3 regions of the Photorhabdus aballayi genome follow, and region 3 is predicted to be linked to each of the others. Evidence: predicted binding sites of a transcription regulator. Region 3 holds the regulator's gene; each other region holds the start of a gene.
What was found. Region 3 encodes CRP, which controls carbon source genes, mostly activating them, when cyclic AMP is high. Its sites were predicted from a motif close to ATGTGANNNNNNTCACAT; they were not measured.
Positions count from the first base shown of each region.

Region 1: ompW (outer membrane protein OmpW) is a predicted target of CRP. The motif match lies at 1,795-1,812, and genes of this name have one in related genera.
Region 2: cdd (cytidine deaminase) is a predicted target of CRP. The motif match lies at 2,111-2,128, and genes of this name have one in related genera.

Region 1 is NZ_JAPFCD010000001.1:264,567-269,464, forward strand. Features, by position in the region: gene OO184_RS01020 (Ail/Lom family outer membrane beta-barrel protein) at 32-586, shown strand; gene OO184_RS01025 (YciC family protein) at 748-1,518, opposite strand; gene ompW (outer membrane protein OmpW) at 1,956-2,597, shown strand; gene trpA (tryptophan synthase subunit alpha) at 2,703-3,509, opposite strand; gene trpB (tryptophan synthase subunit beta) at 3,509-4,699, opposite strand; gene trpCF (bifunctional indole-3-glycerol-phosphate synthase TrpC/phosphoribosylanthranilate isomerase TrpF) at 4,739-4,898, opposite strand, start outside.
Region 2 is NZ_JAPFCD010000057.1:13,897-18,794, forward strand. Features, by position in the region: gene OO184_RS20600 (tlde1 domain-containing protein) at 1-195, opposite strand, end outside; gene OO184_RS20605 (tlde1 domain-containing protein) at 270-839, opposite strand; gene OO184_RS20610 (CidA/LrgA family protein) at 916-1,344, shown strand; gene OO184_RS20615 (CidB/LrgB family autolysis modulator) at 1,347-2,042, shown strand; gene cdd (cytidine deaminase) at 2,184-3,068, shown strand; gene OO184_RS20625 (NAD-dependent malic enzyme) at 3,274-4,898, shown strand, end outside.
Region 3 is NZ_JAPFCD010000050.1:12,199-17,096, forward strand. Features, by position in the region: gene OO184_RS19485 (phosphoribulokinase) at 1-784, shown strand, start outside; gene OO184_RS19490 (OsmC family protein) at 910-1,317, opposite strand; gene crp (cAMP-activated global transcriptional regulator CRP) at 1,638-2,270, shown strand; gene argD (bifunctional acetylornithine/succinyldiaminopimelate transaminase) at 2,320-3,531, opposite strand; gene OO184_RS19505 (aminodeoxychorismate synthase component II) at 3,655-4,230, opposite strand; gene OO184_RS19510 (YcgJ family protein) at 4,474-4,824, shown strand.

The DNA of each region.
Region 1 (4,898 bases), on a different contig from region 3:
CTATAATTTTATAAAACATTAGGGATTTTCAATGAAAAGAGCATTGGTGGCTTCAGTAGTAGCAGTAGGTTTATCTGTATTCGCATTTGCGGCAAATGCCGCTGAACACACGATTTCTGGTGGTTATGCTCAAAGTCATGCAAAGTTTGGAGATGATAAGGCTGATGATCATCCAAAGGGCCTCAACTTAAAATACCGCTACGAATTAGATAATAATTGGGGTGTTATTAGTTCACTTACATATACATATCTAGGTTACGATCATTATCTGGGTGGCAGAAAAATAGCTGAATCAAGTCTGGATTATGTTTCCCTGATGGCGGGGCCTACATATCGTTTTAATGAATATGTTAGCGTATACAGTCTGGTTGGTGCTGCACATGGAAAGGTTAAGGTCTCTGATTTTGTTGGTTCAGAGAGTTTCAGTCACAGTAAAACATCTATTGGCTATGGACTGGGATTACAGTTTAACCCTGTTCCAAACTGGACTATTGATACATCCTATGAATACGCAAAATTTGATGACGCCAGATTGGGTGACCTTAAAGTAGGCACTTGGGTAGTTGGTGTCGGCTATCGGTTCTAACCGAAATTTGCTAATTGATATTTAATTAGCTCTCTTTTCTATAGAATTCCCTGTTGAAAAACAGGGAATTTTTTTGCATTTTAGCTCAATCCAGTTATCACTAGCTTATTCTGCTTACCCCATAGTTTATTGCTATGGGGTTTTTGGTTTGAATCGCTATTTTATATTGATTTTTGTTGTGAAGAGGTAACCAGCATATACAACCGGAACAGATAAATCAGCAAAATGGCTGAAATGAGGTTATTAAACACCCCAAGAATAATCCCTGCCATCTCGTTGTGAATGAATGTTAGGCGGTCAATAATAAATGCCAGCAAGAGCCTCGCGGTCAGCCATAAAAGAATTGCCGGAACCAGCAGGCGAATATTAGCAAATGCCAGTTTCCAGCTTATTTTCATAGAAGCAAAAATGCCGCAACGATCGGTAGTCATAATAACGGGTGATAAAGCCAGTGCGATCGACAAAATAATGCCAGGCACCAGCATAAGCATTAAGCCAAGTTGAATTAGCAGGGTACAGATAAGCAGTAATAGGAACAGTCTCGGTAATTGGGTTGCTGATAAACCAATTGCCTGTAATGAAGAGATACGATTTCCCTCTGAAACTGCCGCGACCAGCGTCAGTACACCACCGACCAGTAGCACGCTGCCAATCATACTGGAGAAAATGGTTCCGATTCCCGCCCGCATGATCATTGACTGTTGTTCTGGAGTCATTTGAGACACCAGCTCCTGAATACCGGCCTTGCCTGAGGTGGCAAACGTAAATTCTGCTTCTGTCAGCAACTTCATCTGTTCGCTGTCAGGAATAAACAGGTGCCCCAATAAGGTGGTAACCAGAGCCGCTAGGGCGGCCAGGGTCAGGGTACTTAACAGTTGATTCTTGAAAAAGTTAAAACTGTCACGGTACAGGGTATTCGCCGTGATTGGCATGAAGACTGCTCCTATCAGGTTAAACAACAATGCATAGGGGATGATTGTACCTTGTTATGGGGAAAGGTGGATAGTAGAAACGAGATGATGCGGATAAATTGATGGTTAGCTGTGATTATTGATGGCGGAAAAAAGTTCTTCACATTATATTTTTAAGATAAAAATAAACATAAAATTAACCTTATTAAAACATAATGGAAATATAATGAGAGAGAAGATAAAACATCTGAATAAATATATAAATAAAAGATTTCTAACTGATTAATAATAAATAAACTTTGATCTAGATCAATTTAAAATAATTCCTAATTGAAATAATAATATTATAAATATACGGTTTTACTGAAATTTTTTAAAAGATGTGATCTGTCTTAGATCATAGTTTCCAATATATGGGTATATTTTTCTGACTTTAAATCACAGGAATGGGACGAATAATGAAAAAAATTTCTGCATTTGTATTAGCAGCGGCAACTTTAGCACCATCATTCGCTTTCGCTCATGAAGCGGGTGACTTTATTTTCCGTGCAGGTAGTGCGACTGTCAGACCCAATACTGGCTCTGATAATGTATTAGGTTTAGGTTCTCTTAGTGCGGATAATAATACTCAGATGGGTTTGACCTTCGGTTATATGATTACAGATAATATTGGTGTGGAATTACTCGCTGGCACACCTTTCCAGAACCGAGTAAGTTTACCGGGTGTCGGGAATATCGCTAAAATAAAAAGTTTGCCGCCGACATTAATGGCGCAATACTATTTCGGCTCTAAAGAAAATAGATTCCACCCCTATGTCGGTATTGGTCTAAACTACACGACTTTCTTTAATGAAAAATTTAATGGCAGTGATGCTGTTAAAGATAGTAATTTGCATAGTCTGGATCTGAAAGATTCCTGGGGTGTTGCCGGTCAAGTTGGTCTGGATTATGCGTTAGATCGAAACTGGATAATAAATGCCTCTGTATGGTGGATAAACATCGAAACGGATGTAAAATTTAAAGCGGGTGACCAGCATCATAAAATTGATACCCGGATTGATCCGTGGGTATTTATGTTTAGTGCCGGTTATCACTTCTGATAAAAAAGCCGCGTTTGTTTGACATGGTTGTTTGATATGAAAAGTATGGGGCAGGTTTTGCCCCATTTTTATACAATACTTTTCACATTACAGTTATTTTTCACACTACAGTTGTGTTGCAGACTTCATTTTTGATACAAATTCAGTTAATTTTTTCAGCATTATTTCCGGCTGAGAAAGATTTTGTTCAATAATTCTAACGACGGCAGAGCCGGAAATGGCGCCCGCTGCTCCACTTGCTAACGTTTCTTTTACCTGCTCAGGTTCTGAAATACCAAATCCTTGTAACGGTGGTGCAGCATGATATTCCCGTAGTTTATTGACTAAATGATTTAACGGTTTTTCACCTCGTCTTTCTATACCGGTTACGCCCGCTCTTGATAATAGGTAGGTATATCCGCGGCTATAAGAGGCAATTTCACGTAATAATTCATCTTCTGCGTTGGGTGGGCAAATAAAAATAGGGGCAATATTATGTTTCATAGCTGCGGTACGGAATGGCCGTGATTCTGACATAGGAACATCTGCGACTAATACTGAATCAATATCTGCATTTTTGCAACGGCGATAGAATTCGTCTATTCCATGATGAAAAACCAGATTGGCATACATCAATAAACCAATAGGAATATCAGGATATTTTGCCCGAATTTTTGTTAATAGTTCAAAACAGAGCGTGGGGGTTACATTTGAGGAGAAGGCACGCAAATTAGCATTTTGAATGGTTGGGCCGTCAGCCAGCGGATCAGAAAAAGGAATACTTAACTCAAGAGCGTCAGCGCCACTTGCAATCAGAGTATCAATAATTTTCAACGATAATTCTGGGGTTGGATCGCCTAGTGTGACAAAGGGGACAAAAGCACCTTGTTTACGACTTTCCAGTTGTTTAAATAGCTGCTCGTAACGTTCCATTAGATTTCCCCTCTGGATTTTAAAATATCGTGGACAGTAAATATGTCTTTATCACCGCGACCGGATAGATTAACGATCAGTAATTGCTCTTTATCAGGAGCTTGATGGATCATTTTCAAAGCGTAAGCCAGCGCATGAGAGGATTCGAGGGCTGGAATAATGCCTTCCTCACGGGAAAGGATTTTGAACGCTTCTAATGCTTCATCATCGGTGATGGAAACATAATCAGCCCGTCCAATACTGTTCAGATAGGCATGCTGAGGGCCAACGGAAGGGAAATCCAGACCGGCAGAAATAGAATAAGATTCTTCAATCTGGCCTTCATCTGTCTGCATCATTGGCGATTTCATACCAAAATAGATACCCAATTTGCCATGTTTCAGTGGCGCGCCATGTTTACCGGTTTCAATGCCAAGCCCGGCAGGTTCAATACCAATTAGGCGGACCGATTTTTCAGGAATAAATTCCGCAAACATGCCAATGGCATTGGAACCTCCACCAACACAGGCCAACACGGCATCAGGCAGGCGCCCCTCTTTTGCCAGAATTTGGGATTTGGCTTCTTCGCCGATCATACGCTGGAACTCTCGAACCATCGTCGGATAGGGATGTGGTCCAGCGGCAGTCCCTAATAAATAGTGGGCTTTATCGTAGCTGCCAGACCAATCACGTAATGCTTCATTGCAGGCATCTTTTAAGGTGGCAGAGCCGCTATGAACTGGAATGACTTCGGCTCCCATCAGACGCATGCGGAAAACATTAGGGGATTGGCGCTCCACATCTTTAGCGCCCATATAAATGCGGCATTTCATATTTAACAGCGCACAGGTGAGGGCGGTTGCTACACCATGTTGACCAGCGCCGGTTTCCGCAATAATTTCGCTTTTTCCCATGCGTTTTGCTAATAATGCCTGACCAAGTACTTGGTTGGTTTTATGAGCGCCGCCGTGTAATAGATCTTCACGTTTCAGATAAAGGCGGGTTTTGGTGCCTTTCGTCAGATTACGGCATAAAGTTAATGCTGTTGGCCTGCCCGCATAATTTTTCAGTAGATCCTGAAATTCTTGCTGAAATTCTGGGTCTTGCTGAGCCGCAATAAATGCGGCTTCTAATTGTTCAAGGGCTGGAATAAGGATCTGTGGTACAAATTGTCCACCGAAATCACCAAAATAGGGGTTAAGTTTACTCATTGTTCTGCTTGTCCATTATATGAATCGGGAAATTGTTGCTTATTGGTAACAGCGTAGAAGCTGAAACACTTTATTTAATTTATGGCTGCTTTTGATGCCGGGTGCGCTTTCGACGCCAGAGTTAAAATCAAGTCCGCAACAGCCATATTTTGCTGCTTGTTGGCAATTTTCTTCATTTAACCCACCGGCTAGCATGACA
Region 2 (4,898 bases), on a different contig from region 3:
ATTCCCCATAACATCAACTCTACCGTATGCCATCAATGAGCTGCCGGGTACTTTAAACTTATGGGTACGGAGCAGAGCGTTTCGCACGATATTAAAGTCAGAAACACGATAAAAGGTGATACATCCCCAAGACTCGCCGCTACCATTCGGACGCAATGGATGAAGACGAAATGCACCGCGTCGAACACCGTTCACGAATATATAATCATTCATTGTCTGAAAACTATATATACCCGTTATCTTTTAAGTTGCCTCTTTGTTGGCTGCACTCACTCACCCCGGTCACATAGTTCTCTATGCTCCCGGGGATTCGCTCCCTTGCCGTCGCGATGCATCTTGAAATCTATAGGGTATAACCCAAACCATTGAGAATGATTAGTACCATGAATCATATCAAGAGCTGTGCCTCTGACTTGGTTCGCTATGCTACCAACCGGACGATCAACAATCCAATACTGACCTGGAGGAATTGCTGATTTCTCAATGTAAGAACATTCAGACTTGTTGACGTATGGATCTTGACCAGAGAAAACGTCAAATATACCAACGCCATAACAATGAAATTTAGCCTTTCGTCCATTATCGGACAGGTCGTTATAATTCATCCTACAAATTTGCATGGTTATTCCCATATAATATATCTGCGAGTTGTATTCCAACCTGCAATTGATTAAATTACTATTTTTTCCATAGCGTATGTTTTCGTATGGTTGGACTTCAACGCTATCATAAAGTTCACTTTTTTCTAGAAAACCTCGTATTAAATCAAACCACACATTACCAATCTTGCTAATCATTTTATCGGGGCTGTAATCCAGAACCGCCGAAATTTCTGTCATCCTTTCGAAGGAAAGGATGGCACATTCTCAAGGTTAATTGTATGATGAATACTTCACCAGAATTAGGGATTTTGTTATGTCGTTTCGTGAAGTACTGATTATTGGTTGGCAGTACCTACGAGCATTTGTTCTGATTTATTTGTGTTTGATGACAGGTAATGCCATTTCTTCCCTATTACCCATCATCATTCCCGGCAGTATTATCGGCATGTTGATCTTGTTCGTTTTATTATCTTTCCAACTCATTCCTGTTCATTGGGCAAAACCAGGTTGTAGTTTGTTACTAAAAAATATGACTTTATTGTTTCTGCCTATCGGTGTGGGCGTGATCAATTATTACGATCAACTCAGCCAACAGATAATTCCAATTGTTTTTTCATGCCTGATCAGTACCGTAGTTGTTATGATTATCGTTGCTTACAGTTCCCACTATGTTCATCGTGAACGTCCAATTATGAGTTCCGCCTCAGAAATTAAGAGTGAACAACAGAAACAAGAGAAATAAAAATGTTAAGTCATATTTGGTGGTCACTGCCATTAACATTGATTGTATTCTACACCGCAAGAAAACTTTCATTACGATTCAAAATTCCCGTACTGAACCCCTTATTGGTTTCTATCGCCATCATTATTCCAATATTATTAATCACCCACACGCCTTATGAACACTATTTTGCCGGCAGCCGAATGCTAAATGATCTACTCCAACCCGCAGTGGTTGCGCTAGCATTTCCTTTATATGAGCAGCTACATCAGATCCGAGCCCAATGGAAGTCCATTATCAGCATCTGTTTTATCGGCAGTATTGTCGCTATGGTGACAGGCGCTGCTATTGCCTTATGGATGGGCGCAACGCCTGAAATGGCCGCTTCGATATTACCTAAATCCGTCACAACACCAATAGCAATGGCAGTAGCAGATGCTATTGGCGGTATTCCTGCAATCAGTGCTGCTTGCGTCATTTTTGTCGGCATTTTCGGGGCAATATTTGGTCACAACCTGTTCGATCTGTTACAGGTAAAAACTAAAGCATCCCGCGGCCTGGCAATGGGAACGGCATCACATGCTTTAGGTACTGCCCGCTGTGCGGAGGTCAATTTTGTTGAAGGCGCATACAGCTCATTGGCATTGATGACCTGCGGTATCATTACTTCACTAACAGCCCCCTTTGTATTCCCGGTGCTGCTATACCTATTTAGCTAGTTTATCTTTAGGAAATTTGATAATAATCGCTTAATTACCAACTTCAATTACATAAGTCTCATCCATCCATATGACATTTATCACATTACAAATCTAATCAGACAACTTAGAATGATCTTAAGTTAATTCGGAGATCACGCTATGCAAGCTCGTTTTCACCCTATCTGGGTACAATTACCCTCTAAACTACAGGATGCTCTCTTACCTTACGCAGGAAACAACGACTTTCCTGCCATGCTTACTGCTGAGCAAGCTGAATCTATTAAGAAAACCTGTGGTTTTGATGATAACACCCTAGCTGTCGCCCTGTTGCCACTCGCAGCGGCATGTTCCCTAACACCAATATCCCATTTTAATGTTGGCGCCATTGCCCGCGGTGAAAGCGGAAACCTCTATTTTGGCGCGAATATGGAATTTGCGGGCGTGCCGCTACAGCAAACGATTCATGCAGAACAGTGTGCGATTACTCACGCTTGGTTATTGGGCGAGAAAAGACTGGCATCTGTTACTGTGAACTACTCTCCGTGCGGGCACTGCCGTCAATTTATGAATGAACTTAATAGTGGCGCCCAATTAGAGATTCACCTGCCAAAGCAGGTACATTCAACATTAGGTCATTATCTGCCAGATTCTTTTGGCCCAAACGATCTGGGCATCAAGACTTTGTTGATGGACCCGGTCAATCATGGTTATAAACTAGAAACCACGGATAAATTAGTACTGACTGCGCTAGATGCAGCAAACCAGAGCTATGCTCCATACAGTAATTCCTACAGTGGTACCGCGCTTTTGGGAAAAGATGGAAAAATTTATCCTGGGCGTTATGCAGAAAATGCCGCATTTAACCCAAGCTTACCGCCATTACAAGCAGCGCTGATTCTGATGAACATTTCTGGTGGTGATTGCCTGGCTATCGACAGAGCCGTGTTGGTTGAGGGAAAACACTGTGATTTATCCCAACGGAGTGCGACTCAATCCATACTTGCCGCACTCGGTTGCAGCAAATTTGATTACTACACTTTCTGAATTTAGCGGAAAACCTTCTATGCAGATAGAGGGTTTTCCGCTATAAAAAACAATTACCGTAACATTTTATTAGCCAAATCTGGATGTTATCTCTCATTTTAGCTCATAATACCTCTAATTAAGTAACATTTACTGTACATATTTTTCCTATCTCTTAGGATCTAAGCTAACCTTGTTTATCCATTTAGTTCAAAGAGTAAGATTCATGGAACTGGAACACGAAAGTAAACGTCCATTATATATTCCCTATGCTGGCCCAATTCTGTTGGAATTCCCCCTGCTGAATAAAGGCAGCGCTTTTACTGAAGAAGAACGCAGCAACTTTAATCTTTACGGTTTATTACCGGAAGCGGTCGAAACCATCGAAGAACAAGCTGAACGTGCTTATCGACAGTATCTTGATTTTAAAAATGACGCAGATAAGCACATTTATCTGCGAAATATTCAGGACACTAACGAAACCCTGTTCTATCGCCTGCTGGATGCACATTTGAACGAAATGATGCCAATCATCTACACCCCAACCGTTGGTGAAGCTTGTGAGCACTTTTCCGATATTTACCGTCGCGCCCGCGGCCTGTTCATCTCATATCCCAACAAAGCCCATATTGATGACATGCTGCAAAATGCAACCAAGCAAAATGTCAAAGTCATCGTGGTTACCGATGGCGAACGTATCCTTGGTTTAGGCGACCAAGGCATTGGCGGTATGGGTATTCCTATCGGTAAGCTCTCCTTGTATACCTCCTGCGGTGGTATTAGCCCAGCTTATACACTGCCAGTTGTCCTGGATGTCGGCACCAATAACCCACAGCGCCTGAATGATCCGTTATATATGGGCTGGCGTCATCCGCGCATCACCGGTGAAGAGTATGATGAATTCGTAGATGAATTTATTCAGGCTGTTAAACGCCGTTGGCCGAATGTGCTGCTGCAATTTGAAGATTTTGCCCAAAAAAATGCCATGCCTCTGCTTGATCGCTATCGCCATGAGGTTTGCTGCTTTAATGATGATATTCAGGGAACCGCCGCCGTTACATTAGGGAGCTTAATTGCCGCTAGCCACGCGGCTGGCCGTCAATTGAAAGATCAAACAGTTACCTTCCTTGGCGCGGGTTCCGCCGGTTGCGGCATTGCAGAACAGATCGTCGCCCAGATGAAATCCGAAGGTTTAAGCGAAGAACAGGCTCGTGCCCGTATTTTCATGGTTGACCGGTTCGGTTTATTGACAGACAAACTGCCAAATCTGTTGGATTTCCAGAATAAGCTGGTACAGAAAAGCGACTCATTGACTCAATGGGATGTAAACAGCGATGCCATCTCGTTGCTCGATGTTGTCCGTAATGCTAAACCGACGGTATTGATTGGTGTTTCAGGTCAGTCAGGTTTGTTTACAGAAGAGATCATCCGTGAGATGCATAAACACTGTGAACGTCCAATCGTCATGCCGTTATCGAATCCAACTTCTCGCGTTGAAGCCCGTCCAGAAGATATCATCAACTGGACAGATGGCGCCGCTCTGGTGGCGACAGGTAGCCCATTTAATCCGGTAAAATACAAAGATCAGGAATATCCGATTGCTCAATGTAACAACGCCTATATCTTCCCTGGGATTGGTCTGGGTGTCATTGCGTCAGGGGCCAAACTGGTTACTGACGGTATGTTAATGGCAGCAAGTCGAACACTGGCGGATTGTTCCCCCTTAGCCCAACAGGGACAAGGCCCGTTACTGCCGCTTATTGATGATATTCAGGACGTATCACGCAAAATTGCTAAACAAGTCGCCAAAGAGGCACAAATACAGGGCGTTGCCACTGTTACCTCAGATGG
Region 3 (4,898 bases):
CCAGCAACTTAACATCAGCGCAGCACAGATAGAGGGAGATAGTTTCCACCGTTACACCCGTCCTGAAATGGATGCCGCAATCCGTAAAGCCAAGGAGCAAGGCAGACATATCAGTTATTTTGGGCCAGAAGCCAATGATTTTGGCATGCTGGAAAAAACCATGATTGACTATGGTGAAACCGGTGAAGGCCGCCGGCGCAAGTACCTCCATACCTATGACGACGCCGTCCCTTACAACCAGCTCCCCGGTACATTTACGCCGTGGGAATCTTTACCTAAGCAGACCGATGTGCTGTTTTATGAAGGTCTGCACGGCGGCGTTGTCACACCACAGCATAATGTCGCCAGTCATGTTGATCTGCTAGTGGGCGTCGTGCCGATTGTCAATCTTGAATGGATACAGAAACTCATCCGCGATACCGGAGAACGGGGGCATTCACAGGAAGCCGTGATGGATTCCGTCGTGCGTTCTATGGATGATTATATCAACTACATTACGCCACAATTCTCACGAACACATATCAACTTCCAACGTGTCCCTACCGTTGATACATCCAATCCATTTTCAGCTAAAGCCATTCCATCATTGGATGAAAGTTTCATTGTCATCCGCTTCCGTGATCTGACTCAAATTGATTTCCCATACTTGCTAGCAATGTTACAAGGCTCATTCGTTTCAAGCATTAATACCATCGTAGTTCCCGGCGGAAAAATGGGATTAGCAATGGAATTAATTATGACGCCATTGGTACAGCGACTGCTGGAAGGGGAAAAGATTTGTTAATCAGCGCCTGAGATAAATTTAGAAAATCCGGCACTTAAAATTTGCATCTTATATTATTCAGTTAAAAAAACAGGTAACTGAGATATTAGTTACCTGTTGTTATTTTTTGATCAAGAAATAATTTATCAATCTATATCTTTAACTTCAAAACTGTGGGTAATTTCAACTGATTTCCCCAACATCAATGAAACAGAGCAATATTTTTCCGCAGACAACATGACAGCACGTTCAACCGCTTTATCTGTTAAATCCTTACCCGTAACAATAAAATGCAGATTAATATGAGTAAACAAGCGTGGCGCCTCTTCACGACGTTGGGAAGTTAATTTTACTTCACAATCTCTTATGTCGTACCTGCCTTTCTGTAAAATAGAAACTACATCAATCGTACTGCAACCACCGGCTGCCATTAATACCATTTCCATTGGGCTCGGCGCTCTATCGCCAGCATTACCATCCATCATGATCTGATGACCAGAAGATGACTCCCCCAAAAGAGACAATCCTTCAACCCATTTTACCCGCGCTTGCATAAATACCTCTTAAGTCGTTCTTTGCATCCAAGCCTACTCTTTCAGTATTAAACTGGCAATCTAATGAGCAGTTTATTATGCTGAAACAATACAAGACAAGACAGAAGCCTTTTCCTGTGTTAAAAACAGAAGCGGGCCGGGTATATATAGGTTAAGCTCAATACGTAAGGTTCAAATTTCAGATAACCTATATAAAACCCTTATCTGTCGGTTTTTCAACAAACTAATATGTTAAGCTAGTGTCTTTATAAGCCAGCCTGACGAGAAACTTTTAGATTCTCGTGTTATTTAGGCAGCGATAACAACAGAGGATGAAGCGAATGGTTCTCGGCAAGCCACAAACAGACCCGACTCTTGAATGGTTTTTGTCACACTGCCATATTCATAAATATCCATCTAAAAGTACGCTTATTCATCAAGGCGAAAAAGCAGAGACGCTTTACTACATCGTAAAAGGCTCTGTTGCGGTTTTGATTAAAGATGAAGAAGGCAAAGAGATGATCCTCTCCTATTTAAATCAGGGGGATTTCATTGGTGAACTTGGATTATTTGAAGAGGGGCAAGAGCGTACAGCCTGGGTACGGGCCAAAAGCGCCTGTGAAGTGGCTGAAATCTCCTATAAAAAATTCCGCCAACTGATTCAGGTAAACCCGGATATTTTAATGCGTTTATCTGCCCAAATGGCAAACCGTTTGCAAACAACTTCTGAGAAAGTCGGTAATCTGGCTTTCCTGGATGTTACTGGCCGGATTGCCCAAACTTTATTGAATCTGGCGAAACAACCAGATGCAATGACCCACCCGGACGGAATGCAAATCAAAATCACGCGTCAGGAAATTGGTCAGATTGTTGGCTGTTCCCGCGAAACAGTTGGTCGTATTCTGAAAATGCTAGAAGATCAAAACTTGATCTCCGCACACGGTAAAACTATCGTTGTTTACGGTACACGTTAACGCTTGATTAATCAGCGCATAATCCTGCGCTGATTTCTCTTGTGCTTAATTACACCAACTGACTAATTGTCTGCTCCAACCGTTCCATGCCCTGAGCAAGCTCTTCTTCACTGATAATCAACGAAGGCGTGAAACGCAGTACATCACCACCCGCACTCAACAACATTAAGCCATTTGCAGCCGCCAGTTGCAGAATATCTTTAGCTTTTCCCTGATACGGCGCTTTGAGTTCCGCACCAATCAGCAGACCCTTTCCACGAATTTCACCAAATATCGAATATTTCTGATTGATATCATTCAGAAAATTCACTATTAAACTATGGCGTTTTTCAACGCCTTCCAGAACCTCTGGCGTATTAATAATATCAAAAGCAACATTTGCAACTGCACAAGCCAACGGATTACCGCCATAAGTTGTACCGTGAGTTCCCGGCATCATCGCAGACGCAATATTCTCTGTCGTCAGCATAGCGCTGATAGGGAAGCCATTTCCCAATGCTTTTGCTGTGGTAATGATGTCCGGCGTAACATCATAATGCATATAAGAAAATAGCTTACCGGTACGCCCCATCCCACTTTGCACTTCATCAAACACCAACAACACCTGATGCTTATCGCAAAGCTCACGCAACCCATGAATAAATGCCGGTGCTGCCGGTGTGACTCCCCCTTCTCCTTGAACCGGCTCCAATACAACAGCACAAGTATGGTCATCTATGACGGCCTTCACTGCATCTAAATCATTAAAAGGCACATGAATAATATCCGCGGGTTTTGGCCCAAAACCATCAGCATATTTTGGCTGACCACCCACGGAGACAGTAAATAAGGTGCGACCATGAAAACCCTGATGAAATGCGATAATTTTGGTTTTATAGGGACTGTGACGCGTAATGGCATAGTGACGAGCCAGCTTAAATGCCGCTTCATTCGCTTCCGCTCCTGAATTGGCAAAAAATACCCGCTCAGCAAAAGTCGCATCAATCAGTTTCTGCGCCAGAATCAAAGCAGGTTCATTGGTGAAAATATTACTGATATGCCAAAGTTTCTCCCCTTGCTGCTGCAAAACATCCACTAACGCAGGGTGACAATGGCCCAAAGCTATAACAGCAATTCCCCCTGCCAAGTCAATATACTCTTTCCATTGCTGATCCCATACGCGACTACCTTGCCCTCTCACCGGTATAAACTGCGCTGGTGAATAAATTGGCAACATAACTTGATCGTATGTGCTTCTATCTACTACGGTATGTCCCTTCATTTTCCCACCCGTTTTTTATATATACGCCATTCAGAAGTGAAATTATACTCACTGAATATGCATAAAAAATCAAAGATGGGCAAATGAAAAAGATGGATAAATGAAGAAATTATCGGTGTCTGGTTAATATCTCAGAAAGTTGCTCAGTAACTGGTGACCTTGTTCACTGAGAATACTTTCAGGATGGAACTGCACCCCTTCCAGCGGTAAAGTGCGATGACGAATGCCCATAATTTCATCGACGTTGCCATTATGCTGGCTCCATGCGGTGACTTCAAATGAGGCAGGTAATGTCTCTGCGGCAATCACCAACGAATGGTAACGAGTCGCAGTTAATGGCCGGTTAAGCCCTTTGAACACACCTTGCTGATTGTGGTGAATAGCAGAAGTTTTTCCATGCATCACTTCCCTGGCTTTTACCACGCTAGCGCCAAACGCCTGCCCAATTGCCTGATGTCCAAGGCAAACACCAAGAATCGGCAATTTATCCGAAAAATGAGAAATCGCAGCCAGAGAAATTCCTGCTTCATTTGGGGTACAAGGGCCTGGGGAAATCACCAAATGAGTAGGCATCAATCTCTCAATATCTTCAAGTTGCAATTCATCATTGCGCTTAACTAAAACATCTGTACCCAATTCACAAAAATATTGATATAAGTTATATGTAAAAGAATCATAGTTATCTATTATTAGTAACATAGGAGTCTATCCTACTCATTTTTATCGCTGTATTTGTTGCCCTGCCACTCCTGCAATTTGTTTATCCTGCACAACTGGCTCCAGGTAAAACGGCCTCGCGACAACGGGGCGGCTATCATAGCACATCAATATTTGTAGCATAGTACAACAAAATCAATGGCTGCTTTTTCCTCAATCAACTTACTCTCATACCCGACAAAACATATGCTCTATTCCGATATTCAATAAGTAAAGGTAATTGTTATGAAGACAAAACTGATTATAGCATCTCTTTTTTTACTATCCTTCCCCACGCTGGCTGTTACTAAAACTGCCAACATTTTCTTCCCGGAAAAAGGGGTGGTTTGTGATAAAAAAGGAAAATATTGCTCTGATCAACAAGGGCTATCGCTAAAATTAACCGAAAGGTATTTAGGGAAAAAAGCGGTAAGACACCTGAAAAAAGAGTTTGGTGATGGAAAAAATATTGACTTTTCATCTTACACTTTAAGTAATGGGGTACACTGTGAGAGTAAAGAGAAAAAATGTTACAAAGACAGATATTATCCAAGAACCGAAGTAAATAAAGAATTTACTCAAAAGATGTATGAATAACGGCAAAACTGGCCTTCATTTAATGCAGGCCAGTTTATTAATCTGATGAGAGTTAACCGGAAGACCAGAAACTG